2 linked regions of the Variovorax paradoxus genome follow. The protein of the gene in region 2 interacts with the protein of the main gene of each other region in a pairwise test. Links are inferred from orthologs where the notes say so. Each region holds a gene or a part of one and is shown on either strand. Other genes may lie near its edges. The genes, in order: selB and serC.

Region 1 (15,737 bases), 2.3 Mb from region 2 along the record:
GAGATGGCCCTGGCGCTGCAAGGCCAGGTGCAGGCTTCCGTGTCGCCGCGCTTCACGGTCGAGGTCGTGCCGCTTCTCGGGCAGATCGGCTCCGGCTCGCTGCCCGTCGAACGCCTGCCCTCGGCCGGCCTTGCGCTTGCGCCGGCCGGCACGTCGAAGAAGGGCGTGGGCACGGCGCTCGATGTGCTTTCGACCGCACTGCGCAGCCTGCCCTTGCCGGTGATCGGCCGCATCGCGGAGGACCGCCTGCTGCTCGACCTGCGCTGCCTGGAAGACAGTACGGCGTTCGTCGCGCAACTGCCGCTGCTGCAGGAGCGGCTGAAATGACGCCCGCTTTTTCCGCCTGCATTTCTCCCTGCCCCTCTGGGGAGGGCGGGGTGGGGGCACGACGGCCTCCCGACAGCCACGGCGCCCGCACACGCCCCGCCCCCGTCCCGACCTTCCCCAAAGGGCGAACGAGCAGGCCCGCAAGCCATGATCATCGGCACCGCAGGCCACATCGACCACGGCAAGACCACGCTGGTGCGTGCGCTCACCGGTGTCGACACCGACCGGTTGCCCGAGGAGAAGCGCCGCGGCATCTCCATCGAACTCGGCTACGCCTACCTGCACGCGTCCGACGGCGTGTCGCTCGGCTTCGTCGATGTGCCGGGCCACGAGCGCCTGCTGCACACCATGCTGGCCGGCGCCACCGGCATCGACCATGCGCTGCTGGTCGTGGCGGCCGACGACGGCGTGATGCCGCAGACCCGCGAGCACCTTGCGGTGGTGGCGCTGCTGGGCGTGCAGCAAGCCACCGTGGCCATCACCAAGATCGACCGCATCGACGAAGCCACGCGCGCGGCGCGCCTCGCCGAGGTGCGCGCGGACATCGCCGCGCTGCTGGCACCGACGCCGCTTGCAGACGCGCCGGTGCTCGCGGTATCCGCAGCGACCGGCGACGGCATCGACACGCTGCGTGAACGGCTGCTCGGCGCGGCGCGGCATGGCCACGCCCATGAAGACGGCCTTGCCTTCCGCCTGGCGGCAGACCGCTCGTTCACGCTGGCCGGCGTCGGAACGGTGGTCACTGGCACGGTCTTCAGCGGCAGTGTGCGCATCGGCGACGCGTTGAGCGTCGTGCCGCGCGGCCACACGGTGCGCGTGCGCGGCATCCATGCGCAGGACACGAAGACCGAATCGGCCCACGCAGGCCAGCGCTGCGCCCTGGCGCTGGCCGGCGTCACGAAGGACGAGGTGCACCGCGGCGACTGGATCTGCGCACCGGCTGCCGCACTCGCGACGGATCGCATCGACGTTCGGCTCGCGCTGTGGCCCGGCGAGGAGAAGCCGATGCGCTCGGGCACGACGGTGCATGCGCACCTGGGCGCCAGCGACACGATGGCATCGGTCGCGCTGCTCGACCGCGACGTGCTGGCACCGGGCGAAACCGCACTCGCCCAACTCGTGTTGAAGGACGACATCGGCGCCTGGCATGGCGACCGCGGCGTGCTGCGCGATGCCTCGGCCACGCGCACCGCGGCCGGCATCTACGTACTGGACCCGTTCGCGCCGGTGCGCTACCGGCGTACGCCTGAGCGTCTGCACATGCTCGCCGCATGGTCCACCGACGAGCCCGCCTCGCGCGCGGCAGCGCTGCTGCACGGCGCACCGCTGGGTCTCGACACCACCCGGCTGGCGCGCGCACTCGCCCTGACGGACGAAGCCGCGCTGCCGTTGCCCGGCGATGCCGTGCGCATCGAGCACACGGCCATCGCGCGGTCGCATCTGGACGCGCTCGAGACGCAGATCGCCGCGCGCCTCGCGGAGTTCCATCGCACGGCGCCCGACGAGGTCGGCCCCGATGCGCGCCGGCTCAAGCGCCTCGCGGGGCCGCGCACCGACGATGCGCTCTGGCGCCATGCGCTCGATGCGCTGGTCGCGCGCGGCGCGCTGGTGCGCAGCGGCACCTGGCTGCACCTGCCCGCGCACGCCGCGCGGCTCGGCGAGGCCGAGCAGAAGCTCGCGCAGAAGCTGCTGCCCAGGCTCGCCGACGGCGGCTTCGATCCGCCGTGGGTGCGCGAACTCGCGAAGGACTGCGCAGCAAGCGAGCCGATGGTGCGGCAGACGCTCGCGAGCCTCGCGCGGCGCGGCGAGGCCTTCCAGGTGGTGAAGGACTTGTACTATCCGCTGGCCACCGTCGAGCGGCTCGCGGCCATTGCACGCGAATGCCTCGACGGGCCGCAGGGATTGCAGGCCGCGAGCTTTCGCGACGCGACGGGTCTGGGGCGCAAGCGCGCGATCCAGCTGCTGGAATTCTTCGACCGCGTGGGGCTGACGCGGCGCGTGAAGGACGCGCACCTGCTTCGGCCCGACACCTCGCTGTTCGGAGCGAGCGCGTGAACGACGCAACGGATCATGGGAGGGGATCGTCCCTGGTGGGGCGGCCGGGCTTCAAACCCGGTGGGTGGCGCCAGTCGTCGCCGGGAAGGTTCGACTCCTTCCCCCTTCCGCCATCGAGCGGGCATTCGCCTTCTGCGCGGTCCGATCTTGCACCTGCGATGCTCGACGTACCCATGTACGTCTGCGCTTCTCGGCACAAGCTCGAACCGCTCGCGACGGCGACGGCCCAATCGACGAGTCGGCATGGGCACATCGCGCCGATCTCAGATGACGCGCAGGGCAGGCTTTCCGGCCTCGACGCGGCCGATGACCGACGCGCGGGCAAAGCCTTCGTCGCGAAAGATATTCAGCACGGCGTCGACCGCCTCCGGGGCGCAGCTCACGAGCAGGCCGCCCGAGGTCTGCGGGTCGCTCAGCAGGCTCTGCGCGGTGGCCGGCAGGCCGGCCGCGAGTTCGACATCGGCGCCATAGCCCGCCCAGTTGCGCCCCGACGCACCGGTGACGAAGCCGCCGGCCGCCATCGCCACCACGTTGTCGAGCAGCGGCACCGTCGACCATTCGACGACGGCGGTCAGCCCGGCGCCGCGCGCGAGTTCCAGCGCGTGGCCGGCCAGCCCGAAGCCGGTCACGTCGGTCAGCGCATGCACGCCGTCGAGCGCCGCGAGCGCAATGCCGGGTGTGTTGAGCCGGGTCGTGTTCTCGATGAGCTGGCGGTAGCCGGTCTCGGACAGCTGCTCCTTCTTGAGCGCGGCCGACAGCACGCCCACGCCCAGCGGCTTGCCGAGCACGAGCACGTCGCCCGCCTTCGCGTCGGCGTTGCGGCGCACGCGGTCCGGATGCACCAGCCCCATCGCGACGAGGCCGTAGATGGGCTCGACCGAATCGATGGTGTGGCCGCCCGCAATGGGAATGCCGGCGGCGCGGCACACGTCCTGCCCGCCGCGCACGACCTCGGCGATGACCTCCACCGGCAGCTGGTTGATCGGCATGGCCACGAGCGCCAGCGCCATGATCGGCCGGCCGCCCATCGCGTACACGTCGCTGATCGCGTTGGTCGCGGCGATGCGGCCGAACTCGTAGGGGTCGTCCACGATGGGCATGAAGAAGTCGGTGGTGGCGATCAGCGCCTGCTGGTCGTTGAGCCGGTAGACCGCCGCGTCGTCGGCGGTCTCGATGCCCACCATGAGCTCGGGCGGGATCATGCCGCCCGCGTGGTTCTTCAGGATCTGCGAGAGCACGCCGGGCGCGATCTTGCAGCCGCAGCCGCCACCATGCGAAAAACTCGTGAGGCGCAACGGCGCGAGCGGATTCATGAGCGTTGGGTTCATGGGCCCGATTATCGAAGCGGCCACGCTTTCTACAATCCCGTCCTTTCCTCAACCGCACGTCCCCGAGGCACATCCATGAAGAAGACTTTCACCCGCATGGCGCTCGCGCTGGCCCTTTCCGCCGCGAGCTTCGGCGCCTTCGCGCAAGGGATGCTGCGCGTCTCGGCCATTCCCGACGAGGCCCCCACCGAGCTGCAGCGCAAGTTCACGCCGCTGGGCGACTACCTGAAGAAGGAAACCGGCATGGACGTGCAGTTCACGCCCGTGACCGACTACGCGGCCGTGGTCGAAGGCCTGGCCACGAACAAGATCGACCTGGCCTGGCTCGGTGGCTTCACCTACGTGCAGGCGCGCATCCGCACCAACGGCGGCGCAGTGCCGATCGTGCAGCGCGCCGAGGACGAGGTGTTCACCAGCAAGTTCATCGTGCCCATCGACAGCCCCGCGAAGACGCTGGCCGACCTGAAGGGCAAGACCTTCGCGTTCGGCGCGCCGTCGTCCACCTCGGGCAGCCTGATGCCGCGCTACTTCCTGCTGCAGGCCGGCATCAATCCCGAGAAGGACTTCAAGACGGTTGCGTTCTCGGGCGCGCACGACGCCACCGTGGCCTTCGTGGCCGCGTCGCGCGCCGAAGCGGGCGTGCTCAACGCCTCGGTGTGGGACAAGCTGGTGGAGTCCAAGAACCCCAACGCCGCCAAGGTGCGCGTGCTGGCGACCACGCCGACCTACTACGACTACAACTGGACCGTGCGCCCCGGCATGGACCCGGCGCTGCAGAAGAAGCTGACCGATGCCTTCCTGAAGCTCGACCCGGCGAACCCGGCGCACAAGGAGATCATGGCGCTGCAGCGTGCGAGCAAGTTCATTCCGACGAAGTCCTCGAACTACGACGGGATCGAGACGGCGGGGAAGTCGGCAGGCCTGATCAAGTGATCCGGCGGGAGACGGGGGCACCCTCACTCCAACCCTCTCCCGCGAGCGAGAGAGGGAGAGAGAGCCAATGCAGACAGCCCGGCCCATTCTTGCCCCCTCTCCCGCTCGCGGGAGAGGGCTGGGGTGAGGGAACGGCCTGGGAAAGCTGCGCAGCGTGAGCTTCCATCTGGACGCCATCGGCGTGGTCCACCCCAACGGCCACCGCGCCCTGAACAGCGTGACGCTCGCCGCGCGCGACGGCGAACGCATCGCCGTCATCGGTCCTTCGGGCGCCGGCAAGACCACGCTGCTGCGCGTGCTCGGTGCGGCCCTTCGCCCCACCGAGGGCACGGTCGAGGTGCTGGGCGAGAAGCCCTGGGACCTGCCCGCCGGCGCACTGAAGAAGCTGCGCGCGCGCATCGGCACCGTGCACCAGTCGCCGCCGATCGCACCGCGCCTGCGCGTGGTCACCGCGGTGCTTGCGGGCCGTCTCGGCCAATGGTCGACGCTGCGCGCCCTGGGCTCGCTGTTCCATCCGTCCGACATCGCCGGCGCGCATGAAGCCCTGGCACGGCTCGGCATGGAAGACCGCCTGTTCGACCGCTGCGACCGCCTCTCGGGCGGCCAGCTGCAGCGCGTGGGCATCGCGCGCGTGCTGTACCAGCGCCCCGCACTTCTGCTGGCCGACGAACCGGTCTCCGCGCTCGACCCCACGCTGTCTGACGCCGCGGCCGGCCGGCTGGTGGCACAGAGCGAGGCCACCGGCTCGACGCTGGTGGCGTCCCTGCATGCGGTGGATCTCGCGCTGCGATGGTTTCCGCGCATCGTGGGCATGCGCAACTGGCAGGTGGTGTTCGACCTGCCCGCCGCGCATGTCACCGCCGCCATGCTCGACGCGCTGTACGCGAGCGAGGGCGGCATCGCGGCGCAGCATCCTCCGCCCGGCGCAGCGATGGAGCCGGCCTTCCAGCGTCCGGACTGCCCGTGAACGCGGCGCTCGCTCCGCATCGCGATCCCCACGCGGCACGCCGGCTCGCTGCATGGACGGCTGCGCTGGTCATTGCGTGGCCGATGCTGGCGCTGTCCGAGTTCAGGCCGTGGGCGCTTTTCGACGGCGGCAACCTCGCGGTGATCGGCGGCTTTCTCGCAGGCTTCTTTCCGCCCGACGGCTCGCCCGCCTTCATGGCGCTCCTCTTCAAGGCCACGCTTGAGACGCTGGCCATGGCCACGGCCGGCACCGCGCTGGCGCTGCTGATCGGCGCACCGCTCGGCTTCGTGACGACACGCGCGCTCTCCATCTCGCGCATCGGCCCCGGGCCGGGCCGCGTGCAGGCTGGCGTTGTGCGGCAGGCCGCGCGCTGGCTGCTGATGGTGCTGCGCGCGATTCCCGAAATCGTCTGGGCGCTGCTGTTCGTGCGCGCGCTCGGGCTCGGGCCTGCGTCGGGCGTGCTCGCGCTGGCCATCACCTACGGCGGCATGCTGGGCAAGGTGTACGCCGAGATCCTGGAGTCGACGGACACGCGCCCCGCACGCGCGTTGCTCGAGGGCGGCAGCGGACGCTTCGCCGCGCTGTGCTACGGCCTGCTGCCGAACACCGCGCAGGAGCTGGCCTCGTACACCGTGTACCGCTGGGAATGCGCGGTGCGCGCCTCGGTGGTGATGGGCTTCGTGGGCGCTGGCGGGCTGGGCCAGCTGATGGACCAGTCGATGAAGATGCTCAACGGCGGCGAGGCGAGCAGCATCCTGCTGGTGTTCCTGGCGCTGGTGCTGCTGGCCGACCTGCTGAGCAACGCGTTGCGCCGGCTGCTCGCATGACGACGAACACTGCGCCGCTTCCCCCGCGTCCGCCGCCGTGCTGGCGCTGCCGCATCGCGCTGCTGCTGATCGGCGTGTCGGTGATCGCGAGCTTCGTCTACCTGGGCATCGACTACCGCGCGCTCGGCTCGGCGGAGTCGCTGCGCCTCATGGGCAAGTTCATCGCCGAGTTCTTCCCGCCCGACGTGTCGCCGGACTTCCTTGCCAGGGTCGGCCACGGCGCGCTGCAGACGCTGGCGGTGTCCGCGCTGGGCACGGTGCTGGCGGCCTTGGCGGGCGCGGTGCTCGCCCTGCCCGCCTCGGGACGCGCGGGCTGGCTGCCGCGCCATGCCGCGCGCTTTGCGCTCAACTTCCTGCGCAGCGTGCCCGAGCTCGTCTGGGCGGCGCTGATGGTGCTGGCCGCGGGCATCGGTCCGTTTGCCGGCGCGCTCGCCCTGTCGCTGCACACCACCGGCGTGCTGGGGCGCCTCTTTGCCGAGGCGCTGGAGAACGCGCCGCGCGAGCCCGAGCATGCGCTCACCCTCTCGGGCGCCGGCCCGGTGGCTGCCTTCAGCTACGCCAGCCTGCCGATCGTGCTGCCGCAGTGGGTGGCCTACACGCTCTACCGCTGGGAAATGAACATCCGCATGGCGGCCGTGCTGGGCTTCGTGGGCGGCGGCGGGCTCGGGCAGCTGCTGTACTTCCACCTCTCGATCTTCCAGCAGCAGCAGGCCATGACGGTGCTGATCGCGATGTTCGCGCTGGTCGTCGCCGTCGACCTTGCGAGCGCTCGCCTGCGCAAGGGTCTCGGGCCGGCCTACGCCTGACGGGCGGACAATCGGGGGCATGAGGTTTCTTCCATGAGTCATCGCCAGCCCGTGCGGGTGGCGGACCGCCACGCCTTCGATACGCTGATCGACGCACGCTCGCCGGCCGAGTTCGCGCTCGACCATATTCCCGGCGCCATCAACTGCCCGGTGCTCGACGACGAGGAGCGGCACATCGTGGGCACGACCTACGTGCAGACGGGCGCCTTCGAAGCACGGCGCATCGGCGGCGCGATGGTCGCGGCCAACATCGCGCGGCACCTGCGCGACACCCTGGCCGACCGGCCCGAGCACTGGAAGCCGCTGGTCTACTGCTGGCGCGGCGGCATGCGCAGCGGCTCGATGGTGACCTGGCTGCGCCTCGTGGGCTGGGACGCGCAGCAGCTCGCGGGCGGCTACAAGAGCTTTCGCCGCCACGTCATCTCGCAGATCGACTCGCTCACGCCGAAGCTCGACCTGCGCGTGATCTGCGGCGCCACCGGCAGCGCGAAGACGCGCGTGCTGCATGCGCTGGCCGCGCGCGGCGCGCAGGTGCTCGACCTGGAGGATTTCGCCAACCACAAGGGCTCGCTGCTCGGTTCGCTGCCGGGTGTGGCGCAGCCCTCGCAGAAGCATTTCGAGACCCGCATCGCGTCCGTGCTCGAGACTGTCGACGTTTCGCGCCCGTTGTATGTCGAAGGCGAGAGCATCCGCATCGGGCGGCTCTCGCTGCCCTTGCCGCTGGTGGCGCAGATGCGCGCGGCCTCGTGCATCGAGGTGTCGGCCACGCCCGAGGCGCGCCTGGCCTACCTGCTGCGCGACTACGCCTACCTGGGCGACGACCGCGACGCGCTCGCCGACAAGATGGGCGCGCTGAAGGAACTGCAGGGCAAGGAGACCGTGGCGCGCTGGCAGCAATGGGCGCACGAGGCCGACCTGCCGCACCTGTTCGCGGAACTCATGTCGTTGCACTACGACCCGCACTACGAGAAGTCGCAGGCACTGCACTTCCGCAAGTGGCCGGACCGCCAGCGCGTGGCGGCGCCCGACCTGTCGGATCAGGGCATCGAGGCGGTCACCGACGCGGTGCTGGCGCTCGGCGCGCCGCCGAGTCCGTCGGCATAGAGCACGCCGCGCGGCGCGCGGCACAGGCCCCAGAAGCGCAGGCCGCTGAGCTCGGCCATGCGCACGCCCATCGCGGTGGGCGCCGAGATGGTGGCCATCGCCGCGATGCCCAGGCGTGCGCACTTGCGCACCAGCTCGTGGCTGCCGCGGCTGGACATCAGCACGAAGCCGGGCTCTGCGAGCCGGCCTGCCGTTGCGAGAGCACCGAGCAGCTTGTCGAGCGCGTTGTGGCGGCCGACGTCTTCCATCAGGTCGGTGAGCTCGCCGTCGACCGTGGCCCATGCCGCCGCATGGATCGCGCCGGCCTCGGCGTTGAGCACCTGGCGCGGCGCCATGGCCGCGAAGGCGCGCAGCACGGTCGCGAGGTCGATGCGTTCGATCCACTCGCGCGGCGGCACGCGCTGCGGCGTGAGGTCGAGCCCCGCGAAGCTCTCGACACCGCACACGCCGCAGCCGGTGCGGCCCGCGAGGCTGCGGCGGCGGTCCTTCAGGCGTTCGAAGCTGCGCGTGGAAATCTCGAGCTGCACCTCGATGCCGGGCATGCCTTCGGGCAGTCCTGCGTCCGACGCATCGACCGCCTGCACATCGATGCCGCGGCAATCGGCCGCGCTGTCGAGGATGCCTTCGCTCAGCGCGAAGCCCAGTGCGAAGGCTTCGACGTCCCTCGGCGTTGCCATCATCACGGCATGCGAGACGCCGTTGAACACCAGCGCCACCGGCACCTCGGACGCCAGCGTGTCGTCGCGCACGACGCCCTCGGGCGCGACGCCGCGCTCGCCGAACACATGCACCGCGTGCCGCGACAGGGGCGACAGCGTGTCGTCGTCTGGTGGGGAGATGCTGGGGTGTTGCATGGCCGCGGCCATTGTCCGCTCAGCCGGTGTTCTCGTCAGCCGGCAGGGCTTCGACCCAGGCACGGCCCGCATCGGTGAGGTGCGCGACCCAGCGGTCGTCCAGCTGCACCACGCGCACCCAGCCCGGCCCGCGCACGCCGCCGATGGCGGCATCGCCCATCAGCGTGAGGTGGCGCATGACCACGCTCGCGCCCTGCCCCAGCCGCTTGCCCAGGCGCGGCAGCGACATGCCGCCCTCGCCCGGCGCCTCGGCGAGCGCGCGCAAGATGGCGATGGAAAAGGAATCGGCGTGGAAGGCGGCAGCGGTCATGCCGCCACAGTATCAGCGTCTGCCGGGGCGGGTGCGGGCGCCGCGTGCAGCGACAGCACCACGGGAATGGACTTCGAGGTCGGCGTGCCCGCGTTCTCGGCCACCGAGGACAGCGGCACCAGCGGGTTGGTCTCGGGGTAGTAGGCCGCGAGGTTGCCGCGCGGGATGTCGTAGGCCACCAGCTTGAAGCGGTCGGCGCGGCGCTCCTGCCCGTCGTTCCACACCGTCTGGATGTCGACCCAGTCACCGTCCTTCATGCCCAGGTGGCGGATGTCTTCCTTGTTGATGAACACCACGCGGCGCTGGCCGAACACGCCGCGATAGCGGTCGTCCATGCCGTAGATGGTGGTGTTGTACTGGTCGTGCGAACGCGTGGTGAGCAGCGTGAAGACCACGGTGTCGGTCTGCTTCGCGAAGCGCGCCCGCGCGCGGTGCGAGTGGGTGTCCAGCGGCACGGCATGGGTGAAGAACACGGCCTTCTTCGAGGCGGTGTTCCACACGCGCTCGCTCGCGGTGTTGCGCAGGCGGAAGCCGCCGGGGTGCGCCACGCGGGTGTTGAAGTCCTTGAAGTCGTCGAACACGGCTTCGATCTTGTCGCGGATGCGCGCGTAGTCCTCGACCAGCCAGAGCCACGGCGTGCTGCTGCGCGCGCCGATGGTGGCGGCCGCCAGGCGCGCCACGATGGCGGGCTCGGACAGCAGGTGCTCGGAGGCCGGCGGGTTGATGCCCATCGAGATGTGCACCATGCTCATCGAGTCCTCCACCGTCACGCCCTGCGGGCCGTTGGCCTGCATGTCGATCTCGGTGCGGCCGAGGCACGGCAGGATGATGGCTTCGCGCCCGTGGATGACGTGGCTGCGGTTGAGCTTGGTGGTCACGTGCACCGTGAGGTCGCAGTTCTGCAGGCCCTTCCAGGTCTGGTAGGTGTCGGGCGTGGCGGCCGCGAAGTTGCCGCCGAGCGCGAAGAACACCTTGCCCTTGCCGTCGAGCATCGCCCGGATGGCCTCGACGGTGTCCACGCCGTTCTGGCGCGGCGGCTCGAAGCCGAACACCTTCTGCAGGCGGTCGAGCAGCGCCGCGGGCGGCTTCTCCCAGATGCCCATGGTGCGGTCGCCCTGCACGTTGCTGTGGCCGCGCACCGGGCAGGCACCCGCGCCTTCGCGGCCCATGTGGCCGCACATCATGAGCCAGTTGCCGATCATCTGGATGGTGGCGACCGAATGCTGGTGCTGCGTGATGCCCATGCCCCAGCAGGCGATGACGCGCCTGGCGCCCAGGTACACATCGGCCGCGGCGCGGATCTGCGCTTCGCTCAGGCCCGACTCCTGCACCAGGATGTCCCACGACTCGGCGCGCAGGTCGGCCGCGAGCGGCTCGAAGCCGATGGTGTGCTCGGCGATGAACGCATGGTCGAGCACCGCGGGTTCGCCGCGCGCCACCGCTTCGTCCTCGCGTTCGATGACGTGCTTCATCATCCCCTTGATGGCGGAGAAGTCGCCGCCCACGCGCAGCTGGAAGTAGTGCGTGCTGATGGGCGTGGAGCCCATGGTGGCCATCTCGAGCTTGTCCTGCGGATCGGCGAAGCGCTCCAGGCCGCGCTCGCGCAGCGGGTTGAAGCTCACGATGCGCGCGCCGCGCTTGGAGGCGGCACGCAGCTCGCCGAGCATGCGCGGGTGGTTGGTGCCGGGGTTCTGGCCGAAGATGAAGATGGCGTCGGCCTTCTCGAAGTCGTCGAGCGTGACCGTGCCCTTGCCCACGCCCAGCTGCGGGCGCATGCCGCTGCCGCTGGGCTCGTGGCACATGTTGGAACAGTCGGGGAAGTTGTTGGTGCCGTATTCGCGCACGAACAGCTGGTACAGGAATGCGGCCTCGTTGCTGGCGCGGCCCGAGGTATAGAAGATGGCCTGGTTCGGATCGGGCAATGCATTGAGGTGCAGCGCGATGCGATCGAAGGCGGCGTCCCATTCGATGGGCACGTAGCGGTCGCTCGCCGCGTCGTAGGCCATGGGGTGCGTGAGGCGGCCCTGGTCCTCGAGCCAGAAGTCGCTCTGCTGGGCCAGTTCGGCCACCGTGTACCTGGCGAACAGCTCCGGGCCCGCGCGGCGCGCGGTGGCCTCGGCGGCCACGGCCTTCACGCCGTTCTCGCAGAACTCGAAGGTCGAGGCATGGTTGCGATCGGGCCAGGCGCAGCCGGGGCAGTCGAAGCCGTCGGGCTGGTTCGCCGAGAGGAGCGTCTTGGCGCCCTTGATGGGAATGTCCTGCCGAAGCAGCGCCTGGGTGACGCTGCGCAACGCACCCCAGCCGCCGGCGGGGCCCTTGTAAAACTCGATCTTCTGCTCGCTCATGCCGGGAGTGTTCGCGCGCGAGGGGCGCACGTCAAATTGGATCGGCACATGCCTTGATTCAAAATGGAAATGAAGGGCCACGGGGTCTCTGCCGCGCGATGCGCCGTGCTCTGTACAGTGGACCGGATGACCCTGGAAGAACAACGCGCCCTCATCCTCCGCGGCGCCGTCTACGACGACCTGACCCCGGAACTGCTGGCCGCCCGCGAAGCCGCCGTGCTGCGCACCGACGAATACAACCGCAGCTTCGGCCGCCCGGCGCAGGAACGCATCGCGCTGCTGCGCCGGCTGCTCCGGCAGGTGGGCGACGGTGCGCACTTCGAGCCCGCCTTCCGCTGCGAATTCGGCTTCAACATCTCGGTGGGCCGGGGCTTCTATGCCAACTTCGACTGCGTGATGCTCGACGGCGGCGGCATCGACATCGGCGACCAGGTGCTGTTCGGCCCACGCGTGGGCATCTACACCACCAACCACGCACTGGACGCGGCCGAGCGCGCCGCGGGCGCCTGCCAGGCCAGGCCGGTGCGCATCGGCCACCGCGTGTGGGTGGGCGCCGGGGTGCACATCAACCCGGGCGTGACCATCGGCGACCACGCGGTGATCGGCTCGGGCAGCGTGGTGACGAAGGACGTGCCGGCGAACATGCTGGCGGCGGGCGTGCCGTGCCGGGTGCTGCGGGAGATCACCGCGGAAGACCGCACGGGTTTCCGCGGCTGACGCGGCAGCTTCAGCCGCCGCGCGCGTCCTGCATCAGCAGGCTGCGCAACCTGCTGCGAAGCGGCGTGTCCTCGACCGCCTGCACGCCGGCAATGTCGCGCAAGGCGAAGTCGCGGCTCTGCGCGTTGTGCAGGTCGATCTCGCGCACCACCTGGCCGTCCTTGTAGACGAAGGCCACATCAGCCAGCGCGAGCACGTCCTCGATGTCGTGCGTGATCATCAGCACCGGGATGCCCCACTGCCTGCGCACCTGGGCGAGTTCGTTGCGCAGCTCGGTGCGCAGCATCGGGTTGAGCGCGGCGAAGGGCTCGTCGAGCAGCAGCACCTGCGGCTCGCAGGCGAGCGCCCGTGCCAGCGCCACGCGCTGCTGCTGGCCGCCCGAGAGGTTCTGAGGCCGGCTGTCGGCGAGCGCGGCGAGACCGAAGCTCTCGAGCAGCGCCTGCACGCGTTCGGCGTCCTTCGCGGGCGGCTTGCGGCGGTGCCAGGCGGTCAACCCGAACGAGACATTCTCGCGCACGCTCAGGTGCGGGAACAGCGCGTAGTCCTGGAACAGGTAGCCGACGCGACGCGCCGGCGCAGGCACGTCGATGCCCTGCGCCGAGTCGTACAGGGTGCGGCCGTCGAGCCTGACGTGGCCCGATGCGGGATGCAGCAGTCCGGCAATGGCCTGCAAGGTCAGCGACTTGCCCGCGCCCGACGGGCCGTAGAGCGCGGCGAACGGCACGTCGGTCTGAAAGCGCACGGCCAGGTCGAAGCGGCGCGCCCCGTCCTTCACCGAGAGCTTCAGATCGACGTCGATCATGGCTTGCCGAAACCGTAGCGCGTGAGCACTTCCTGCGCGGCAGGCGTCGACAGGAAGTTGATGAAATCGCCGGCCAGCGCCTTCTGCTTGCTGTCAGCCACCACGGCGATCGGGTAGGTCACGGGCGTGTGGCCGGTGGGCGTGAAGGCGATCTTGACCTTGTCGCCGGCCACGGCCGCATCGGTGCGGTAGACGAAGCCGGCCTCGACCTCGCCGCGGCTCACGTAGTCGAGCACCTGGCGCACGCTGTCGGCCTGAACGAACTTCGGCTCGAGCGTGGTCCAGAGGTTGGCGTTGTCGAGCACCTGCTTGGTGTAGCGGCCGACCGGCACGGTGGCGACCTTGCCCACGGCGATCTTCTTGACGCTGGCGCCGCTCAGGTCCTGCAGCGTCTTCACGCCGACGGCATCCTTCGCCGGCTCGACGAGCACCAGGCTGTTGGTGACGAAGTCCTTGCGGGTGGCGGTGTCGATCACCTTCTGCTCGACGCCGCGGTTCATGGTGTCCTGATCGGCGCTGGCGAACACATCCACCGGCGCGCCCTGGCCGATCTGCTGCAGCAGCACACCCGAGGCGGCGAAGTTGAAGCGCACCGTGGCGCCCGACTTCGCTGCCTCGAACTTGGGACCGATTTCCTTGAAGGCATCGGTCAGGCTGGCGGCGGCGGACACGGTGATCTGCTGCGCAGTGGCGGCCAGCGGCAGGGCAAGGGCCACCACGGCGGAAGCAAGGAACAAGAGGCGGAACGGGCGCATGGAACTCTCCTGGAAATTATTGAAGGACCGGAAACCGAAAACGTCAGCGGCGCCGTCGGGGACCACCGCGGAACCGGCTTTGCCGGGCCGCAGGCGTTGCCCCCTGCAAGGGGGTTGGCGAAGCGACACGAAGTGCGCGAAGACTGGGGGGTGTACTCATTTCAACGAGAAGAAACGGTTCGACACCACGAGCACGGTGATCGACAGCACCGAGGTCACGATGACCAGCAGCAGCGCGAGGTCGTCGTGCCCGGCCTGCACCGCATCGTAGATCGCCATCGACAGCGTCTGCGTCTGCTTGGGAATGGAGCCCGCCACCATCAGCGACGCGCCGAACTCGCCCATGGCGCGCGCGAACGCGAGCAGCGTGCCCGCCAGGATGCCCGGCCAGGCCAGGGGCAGCGTGACGCGCAGGAACACCGAGAACGGCGACTGCCTCAGCGTGCTGGCCGCGGCCTCGAGCGATCGGTCGACATTCGAGAACGCGGCGCTCGCCGACTTGAGCACCAGCGGCAGCGCCACCACGGCCGAGGCCACCACGGCGCCGTGCCAGCTGAAGATGATGGTGTAGTCCAGGTGCTCGCGCAGCCACGCGCCCAGCGGGCTGCGGCGTCCGGCCGCCACCAGGATGGCGTAGCCGATCACGGTGGGCGGCAGCACCAGCGGCAGCATGAACACGGCCTCGAGCACGCTGCGGCCGAAGAAGCGCTTGCGCGCGAACACCCAGCCCAGCGCCACGCCGACGATCAGTGCCAGCACGGTCGCCACGGCAGCGACCTTGAGCGACAGCACCAGGGGAAACCAGTCGGTGGAGGCGATGAGCGATTTCGTCGTGTTCATGAAAATACGGCGGGATTGTTACACGATGAGGCTCAAGGTTCTCACGGGGATGCGCAAACGAGGGAGTCTCCATATACTGCGGGATACAGCGTAGGAGACATCCCGCCCATGCGCCCCACCGCCCTCGACACCGTTGTCCGCTCGATTTCCGGCAGGCCGGAACGCCGGCGCGTGACGCAGGTGCACGAATGGCGCATCGAGCGGTCGATGGATTCCGAAGGCTTCGTGCTCTCCATCACAGCACCCGACGGCGCCAGCCAGTCGTTCTTCGTCGGGCAGGCCGACGCGGACGACATCGGCGAGGTGCTGCGCCGCCAGTCGGCGTGGGTCGATCACCGGGAACAGTGACACGCATGTGGCGGCACATGACGGGTGCGCAGCGCATCCTCGAAGTCCTGCTGACGCGGCGCTCGGTGTCGCCGCGGCGGCTGCAGCATCCCGGCCCCAATCCCGACGAGCTCGACGCGATCCTGCAGGCCGGCCTGCGTGCGCCCGACCATGGCGGGCTGCACCCGTGGCGCGTCATCGAGTTCCGTCCGCAGAACCGCGAAGCGCTGGCATGGTGCTTCGAACAGGAAAAACTGCGGCGCGACCCCCTGGCCGGCCCCGCCGACCTGAAGCGCGCGCGCGAACATGCCACGCGCCCGCCCCTGCTGCTGGGCTTCGTGGTGTCGCCGCGCGAGCGCAGCAAGATCCCGGCACGCGAGCAATGGCTGAGCGCCGGCGCTGCGCTCGGCAACCTGCTGAGCGCTTCGCACCAGCTGGGC
Region 2 (6,415 bases):
GCCCATCAGGCCGCAGCCGATCAGTCCCAGTTGTTCGAACATGCTGTGCGTCTGCCTGCTGCTCAGGCCTTGACCGGGTAGGCGCCGAGCACCTTGTAGAACGCGCACAGGCCGCGCAGTTCGGCCAGGGCCGCGGCCACGTTGGGCTGCGAAGGATGGCCGTCGAGGTCGATGTAGAAGTAGTACTCCCACTGGCCGGTACGCGCAGGACGCGACTCGAAGCGCGTCATCGACACATTGTTGACCTTCAGCGGCACCAGCAGGTCGTGCACCGCGCCGGGACGGTTCGGCACCGAGACGATCAGGCTGGTGCAGTCGCGGCCCGAGGCCGGCGGCATGGCGAGCGTCTGCGGCAGGCAGATCACGGAGAAGCGGGTGCGGTTGTACGAGTCGTCCTGGATGGCATGCGCCACGATGTGCAGGCCGAAACGGGTGGCGGCGCGTTCGCCGGCCAGCGCGGCCCACGCGGGGTTGGTGGCCGCGAGGCGGGCGCCTTCTGCATTGCTCGACACGGCGCGCCGCTCGGCGTTGGGCAGGTGCTTGGACAGCCAGGTCTGGCACTGCGCCAGCGCCTGCGGGTGCGCCAGCACGGCCTCGATGCCTTCGAGCGAATTGCTGCTTCGCAGCAGGTGGTGGCGAACCAGCAGGCTGACCTCGCCGACCACATGGGTGGGCGAGTGCAGGAACAGGTCGAGCGAGCGGGTGACGACGCCTTCGGTCGAGTTCTCGACGCCGACCACGCCGTACTGGGCGCTGCCCGCCGCGGTGGCATGGAACACCTCGTCGAAGCTCGCGCAGTAGATCAGGTCCGCGGCGCCGCCGAAGTACTCGATCGCTGCCTGTTCGCAGAAGGTGCCTTCGGGGCCGAGAACGGCCACACGCTGGGGCGACTCGAGCGCCAGGCAGGCCGACATGATCTCGCGCCAGATGGCCGCGACGTGGAGGTCCTTGAGCGGACCGCCGTTCGTCTTCTGCATCTTGTCGATGACTTGTGCCACGCGGTCGGGGCGGAAGAACGGCGTGCCCTCGCGCTTCTTGACCTCGCCGACCAGCTCGGCCACGTGGGCGCGCTCGTTGAGCAGGCTGAGCAGTCGCTGGTCGAGCGAGTCGATCTGCACGCGCAGATCGGCCAGGCTCTCGGAATTGTCAGAAGAAGAGGAGGGTGGTGTGGAATCGGAGGCGGTCATCGGTGCGAGCAGCGGCTGGGCATGCGCCTAGGCATGCGATCGCTCGAATTCTCGCATGTAGGACACGAGGGCCTGCACCCCTTCCAGCGGCATGGCGTTGTAAATGCTGGCACGCATGCCGCCGACCGACTTGTGGCCCTTGAGCTGCAGCAGCCCGGTTTCGCGCGCACCCGCCAGGAAGGCCTCGTTGCGGCCTTCGTCGGCCAGGAAGAACGGCACGTTCATGCGCGAGCGGCAGCTCGCATCGATGCGGTTGGCGTAGAAGTCGGAACTGTCGATGAATTCGTACAGCAGCTTAGCCTTGGCGATGTTGCGCTGCTCCATGGCTGCCACGCCCGTGAGATCGCCTTCCCGCTGCTGCAGCAGCCACTGGAAGGTGAGTCCGGCCATGTAGATGCCCCACGTCGGCGGGGTGTTGTACATGGAATGGTTGTCGGCCACGGTCTTGTAGTTGAACGCGCTCGGGCAGATCTCGAGCGCGCGGCCCAGCAGGTCGTCGCGCACGACGACGATGGTCAGGCCTGCAGGGCCGAGATTCTTCTGGGCGCCGCCAAAGGCCAGGCCCACGCGGCTCCAGTCGACGCTGCGCGAGGCGACGTGCGAGGAGAAATCGATGACCAGCGGCACGTCGCTGCCGAGCGCGGCCAGGTCGGGCAACTGATGAAACTCGATGCCGTTGATGGTCTCGTTGGTGCATACGTGCACGTACGACGCATCCTTGGCGAGTTGCCAGCTGGCGGGGTCGGGAAGCTTGGTGTGCTGGTCGTCGGCGTTGCTCGCGGCCACGCGCGCCGTGCAGTAGCGTTGGGCTTCCTTGTGCGACTTGATGCTCCAGCTGCCGGTGATGACGAAGTCGGCGGCTTGCCCGCGCGACAGGTTCAACGGCACGATGGCGTTCTCGCCCAGTCCGCCGCCCTGCATGAACAGGACGTGAAAGTGAGAGGGAATGGCCAGCAGCGTTCGGATGTCGGCTTCGGCCTGGGTGCAGATCGCACCGAATTCCTTGCCGCGGTGGCTCATTTCCATCACGCTCATGCCGCTGCCCTGCCAGTCGAGCATTTCGGCGGCGGCGCGTTGCAGCACCGCCTCCGGCATGGCAGCCGGACCGGCCGAGAAGTTGTAAGGGCGCTTGCCGGCCGGCGTCTGCTGCTGCTGGGTCACGTTGGTCTTACTTCTTGGCTGGAGCCTTGGCGGGAGCCTTGCCTGCAGGGGCTTCGGTGGGAGCACCCAGGGCCTTGGCGACGTTCTCGTCGAGCGCGCGCATCTTGGGCTCGATGGTGCCGCGGGTTTCCGACACGAGCTTCTCGGTCAGTGCGGTCTGCATCTTCGGGTTCAGGTCCTGGTATTTCTTGCTCAGGGGCGAGTTGATCCAGGCGAGCAGCTGCTTGAGCTCGTCTTCGCTGAAGTTCTGCTCGAGCAGCGGGCTCAGGGCACCGGGAGCCAGTTGAACGGCCTTGTCGCGGACGATCGGATAGGCGTCGTCGAAGTACTTCTTCAGCTCTGCATCGGCTGCCTTGGCGGCCGATTCACGCTTGGCTTCGGGAACCTGCGTCTGCAGGTACTGCGAACCCGCCTGTGCGATCGGAGCGCTCGATTGCTCGACCAGACCGCGCGCCAGCGATTCGATGCCGGGGCGCTGGATGTCGATGAACTGCTTGATGAGCGCGGCCTTGTCCTGGGCCATTGCGGCCATCGAACTGCCAGCCAGGGCGACCGTCAGAAGTGCGAGTTTGATTTTTTTCACTGAGGATTCTCCGTTGAAGATGAGGATGCATCGTCCGCGTCCGGCTCGGATTCGCCGTTCGCGTCATTTTCGACAATGCGTTGAAGACCGCTGAGTTTGGCGCCTTCGTCGAGACCGATAAGCGTAACGCCTTGCGTTGCGCGGCCCAGTTCGCGAATTTCGGCAACCCGGGTGCGCACCAGCACACCCTTGTCAGTGATGAGCATGATCTCATCATCGGCATGAACGAGAGTGGCAGCCACGACCTTGCCGTTGCGTTCACTCTGTTGGATCGCGATCATGCCCTTGGTTCCGCGGCCATGGCGCGTGTATTCGGTAATGCTTGTGCGCTTTCCGTAACCATTTTCCGTGGCGGTGAGCACGCTCTGCTGCTCGTCTTCGGCCACCAGCATGGCGATGACGCCCTGTCCCGGGTCGAGCGACATGCCGCGCACGCCGCGGGCATTCCGGCCCAGCGGACGGACATCCTCCTCGTCGAAACGCACGGCCTTGCCACCGTCGCTGAACAGCATCACGTCATGCTTGCCGTCTGTCAGCGCCGCGCCGATCAGGTAGTCGCCCTCGTCGAGGTTCACGGCGATGATGCCGCCCTTGCGAGGGTTGCTGAACTCGTCGAGCGCAGTCTTCTTCACTGTGCCCATCGAGGTTGCCATGAACACGTACTGGTCCGCCGGGAAATTGCGCTTCTCGCCGGTCAGTGCAAGCACGACGTTGATCTTCTCGCCTTCCTGCAGCGGAAACATGTTGACGATGGGGCGCCCGCGCGATCCGCGCGAACCCGCCGGCACTTCCCACACCTTGAGCCAGTAGAGCCGGCCGCGGTTGGAGAAGCACAGGATGTAGTCGTGCGTGTTGGCGATGAAGAGCTGGTCGATCCAGTCGTCGTCCTTGGTGGCCGTGGCCTGCTTGCCGCGGCCGCCGCGCTTCTGTGCGCGGTATTCGCCCAGCGGCTGGCTCTTGATGTAGCCACTGTGCGAGAGCGTCACCACCATGTCGGTGGGCGTGATCAGGTCTTCGGTGGAGAGGTCGTAGGCGCTGTGCTCGACCTGGCTGCGGCGAGCCCCGATCTTCGACTGGCCGAACTCCTGCTTGATGGTGCCGAGCTCTTCGCCAATGATGGTCGAGACGCGTTCGGGCTTGGCGAGGATGTCGAGCAGGTCGTCGATCTCTGCCATGACATCCTTGTATTCGGCAACGATTTTGTCCTGCTCAAGGCCGGTCAGGCGCTGCAGACGCATCTGCAGGATTTCCTGGGCCTGCGTATCCGAGAGGCGGTAGAGTCCGTCGCCGCCCATGCCGAACTCGCGCTCCAGGCCTTCGGGACGGTAGTCGTCGGCGTTGACCACGCCGCCATCGGCGCGCGAACGCGTGAGCATCTCGCGCACCAGTTTGCTGTCCCAGGCGCGCGTCATGAGCTCGGCCTTGGCCACCGGCGGCGTCGGCGATTCGCGGATGATGCGAATGAACTCGTCGATGTTGGCGAGCGCCACCGCCAGGCCTTCGAGCACGTGGCCGCGTTCGCGGGCCTTGCGCAGCGTGAAGACGGTGCGGCGCGTGACCACTTCACGGCGATGCTGGAGAAAGACCTCGATCAGGTCCTTCAGATTGCACAGCTTCGGCTGGCCGTCGACCAGCGCCACCATGTTGATGCCGAAGGTGTCCTGCAGCTGCGTCTGCTTGTAGAGGTTGTTGAGCACGACCTCGGGCACTTCGCCGCGCTTGAGCTCGATGACCAGGCGCATGCCCGACTTGTCGGACTCGTCCTGGATGTGGCTGATGCCTTCGATCTTCTTCTCGTGCACCAGTTCGGCCATGCGCTCCTGCAACGTCTTCTTGTTGACCTGGTAGGGGAGCTCGTCGACGATGATCGCCTGGCGCTGGCCGCGGTCGATGTCTTCGAAGTGGCACTTGGCGCGCATCACCACCTTGCCGCGGCCGGTGCGGTAGCCGTCCTTCACGCCGTTGATGCCGTAGATGATGCCGGCGGTGGGGAAGTCGGGCGCGGGCACGATTTCCATCAGTTCGTCGATGCTGGCCTGCGGATTGCGCAGCAGGTGCAGGCAGGCATCGACCACTTCGTTCAGGTTGTGCGGCGGGATATTGGTGGCCATGCCGACCGCAATACCGCCGGAGCCATTGACCAGCAAATTCGGAAGCTGGCTCGGCAACACCTTCGGCTCTTTTTCGGAGCCGTCGTAATTGTCCTGAAAGTCGACAGTTTCCTTGTCGATATCAGCCAGCATTTCGTGAGCAATTTTCGCCAGCCGGATTTCCGTATAACGCATTGCGGCCGCGTTGTCTCCATCGACAGACCCGAAGTTGCCCTGGCCGTCCACCAGCATGTGGCGCATCGAGAAGTCCTGAGCCAGCCGCACAATCGTGTCGTAGACCGACTGGTCGCCGTGCGGATGGTATTTACCGATGACGTCGCCGACGATACGGGCCGACTTCTTGTAGGGCCGGTTCCAGTCGTTGTTGAGCTCGTGCATCGCGTAGAGCACCCGGCGGTGCACCGGCTTGAGGCCGTCGCGGGCATCGGGAAGCGCTCGGCCCACGATCACGCTCATGGCGTAATCGAGATAGCTGCTGCGCATTTCCTCTTCGAGACTGATGGGCAGGGTTTCTTTTGCGAAGGACGTCATGAGCAAGGGGCTGGCGGCAGGAACCTTAAATTTTACGCTGTGAGGGGTGTCGCACCGCCGCAACACAAGGCGTCTATTCCGCCTCCGTCCTACGTTTCCGGGGCGCCCGGCGGCCTGTTTGCCAAAGACCCTATGGCACAATCGCCTCAACGTTTTGGGTGGTGGTCACTTAAAGCGTCCTTGATTCGCAGCGCGGCTGCGGCTTTTTCCCCAAGAGGAGAACCATGAAGAAACTGAATAAAGTGGCGATGATGTTTGCAGTCGCTGCGCTCGCCACTGCCGCCGGCGCGCAGACCCGTGTCACCGCTGCGGACGGCGGTCCTACGATCGACAACTGGCAAAACGGCACCGGCGAACTGGTCTGGAAGAACGGCACGAACGAACTGTGCTGGCGCGATGCCAACTGGACGCCTGCTACGGCTGCCGCTGGTTGCGACGGTGCTCTGGTTCCTGCTGCTCCGGCTGCTGCTGCTCCGACCCCTGCTGCTCCGGCTGCCCCGGCTGCACCGCAAGTCGCTGCCAACAAGGTGACCTTCGCTGCCGACGCCTTCTTCGACTTCGACAAGTCGGTTCTGAAGCCCGAAGGTCGCGCCAAGCTGACCGACCTCGTCGAGAAGATTCGTGGTGTGAACCTCGAAGTCATCATCGCTGTGGGCCACACCGACTCGATCGGTACCGACGCCTACAACCAGCGTCTGTCGGTGCGTCGCGCCGAAGCCGTCAAGGCCTTCCTGGTCTCGAAGGGCATCGAACGCAACCGCGTCTACACCGAAGGCAAGGGCGAGAAGCAGCCAGTGGCTGACAACCGCACCAAGGAAGGCCGCGCCAAGAACCGTCGCGTG

Evidence for each region.
Region 1: the proteins of serC (region 2) and selB interact in binary tests that used the Escherichia coli proteins (3 or more experiments, as listed by UniProt). The link is inferred for Variovorax paradoxus from one-to-one orthologs.

The regions. Positions count from the first base shown.
Region 1 is NZ_LR743507.1:4,799,101-4,814,837, forward strand. What follows is about bases 1-2,928. They hold selB (selenocysteine-specific translation elongation factor), read left to right. Parts: upstream 1-474; coding sequence 475-2,382; downstream 2,383-2,928. Other genes in these bases: selA (L-seryl-tRNA(Sec) selenium transferase), read left to right, coding at 1-327; selD (selenide, water dikinase SelD), read right to left, coding at 2,646-2,928. In the rest of the region: more of selD, read right to left, coding at 2,929-3,710; AACL56_RS22625 (putative selenate ABC transporter substrate-binding protein), read left to right, coding at 3,786-4,643; AACL56_RS22630 (phosphonate ABC transporter ATP-binding protein), read left to right, coding at 4,798-5,610; AACL56_RS22635 (ABC transporter permease), read left to right, coding at 5,607-6,437; phosphonate ABC transporter, permease protein PhnE, read left to right, coding at 6,434-7,243; tRNA 2-selenouridine(34) synthase MnmH, read left to right, coding at 7,277-8,347; formate dehydrogenase accessory sulfurtransferase FdhD, read right to left, coding at 8,281-9,201; AACL56_RS22655 (hypothetical protein), read right to left, coding at 9,221-9,511; AACL56_RS22660 (FdhF/YdeP family oxidoreductase), read right to left, coding at 9,508-11,856; AACL56_RS22665 (sugar O-acetyltransferase), read left to right, coding at 11,983-12,573; AACL56_RS22670 (ABC transporter ATP-binding protein), read right to left, coding at 12,584-13,375; modA (molybdate ABC transporter substrate-binding protein), read right to left, coding at 13,372-14,130; modB (molybdate ABC transporter permease subunit), read right to left, coding at 14,287-14,970; AACL56_RS22685 (hypothetical protein), read left to right, coding at 15,079-15,318; AACL56_RS22690 (nitroreductase family protein), read left to right, coding at 15,324-15,737. UniProt on the Escherichia coli protein: Translation factor necessary for the incorporation of selenocysteine into proteins. It probably replaces EF-Tu for the insertion of selenocysteine directed by the UGA codon. SelB binds GTP and GDP.
Region 2 is NZ_LR743507.1:2,489,559-2,495,973, forward strand. Bases 249-3,021 are described here. They hold serC (3-phosphoserine/phosphohydroxythreonine transaminase), read right to left. Parts: upstream 2,283-3,021; coding sequence 1,215-2,282; downstream 249-1,214. Other genes in these bases: pheA (prephenate dehydratase), read right to left, coding at 249-1,187; AACL56_RS11250 (DUF2059 domain-containing protein), read right to left, coding at 2,356-2,931; gyrA (DNA gyrase subunit A), read right to left, coding at 2,928-3,021. Also shown: AACL56_RS11235 (prephenate dehydrogenase), read right to left, coding at 1-42; more of pheA, read right to left, coding at 63-248; more of gyrA, read right to left, coding at 3,022-5,573; outer membrane protein OmpA, read left to right, coding at 5,798-6,415. UniProt on the Escherichia coli protein: Catalyzes the reversible conversion of 3-phosphohydroxypyruvate to phosphoserine and of 3-hydroxy-2-oxo-4-phosphonooxybutanoate to phosphohydroxythreonine. Is involved in both pyridoxine and serine biosynthesis.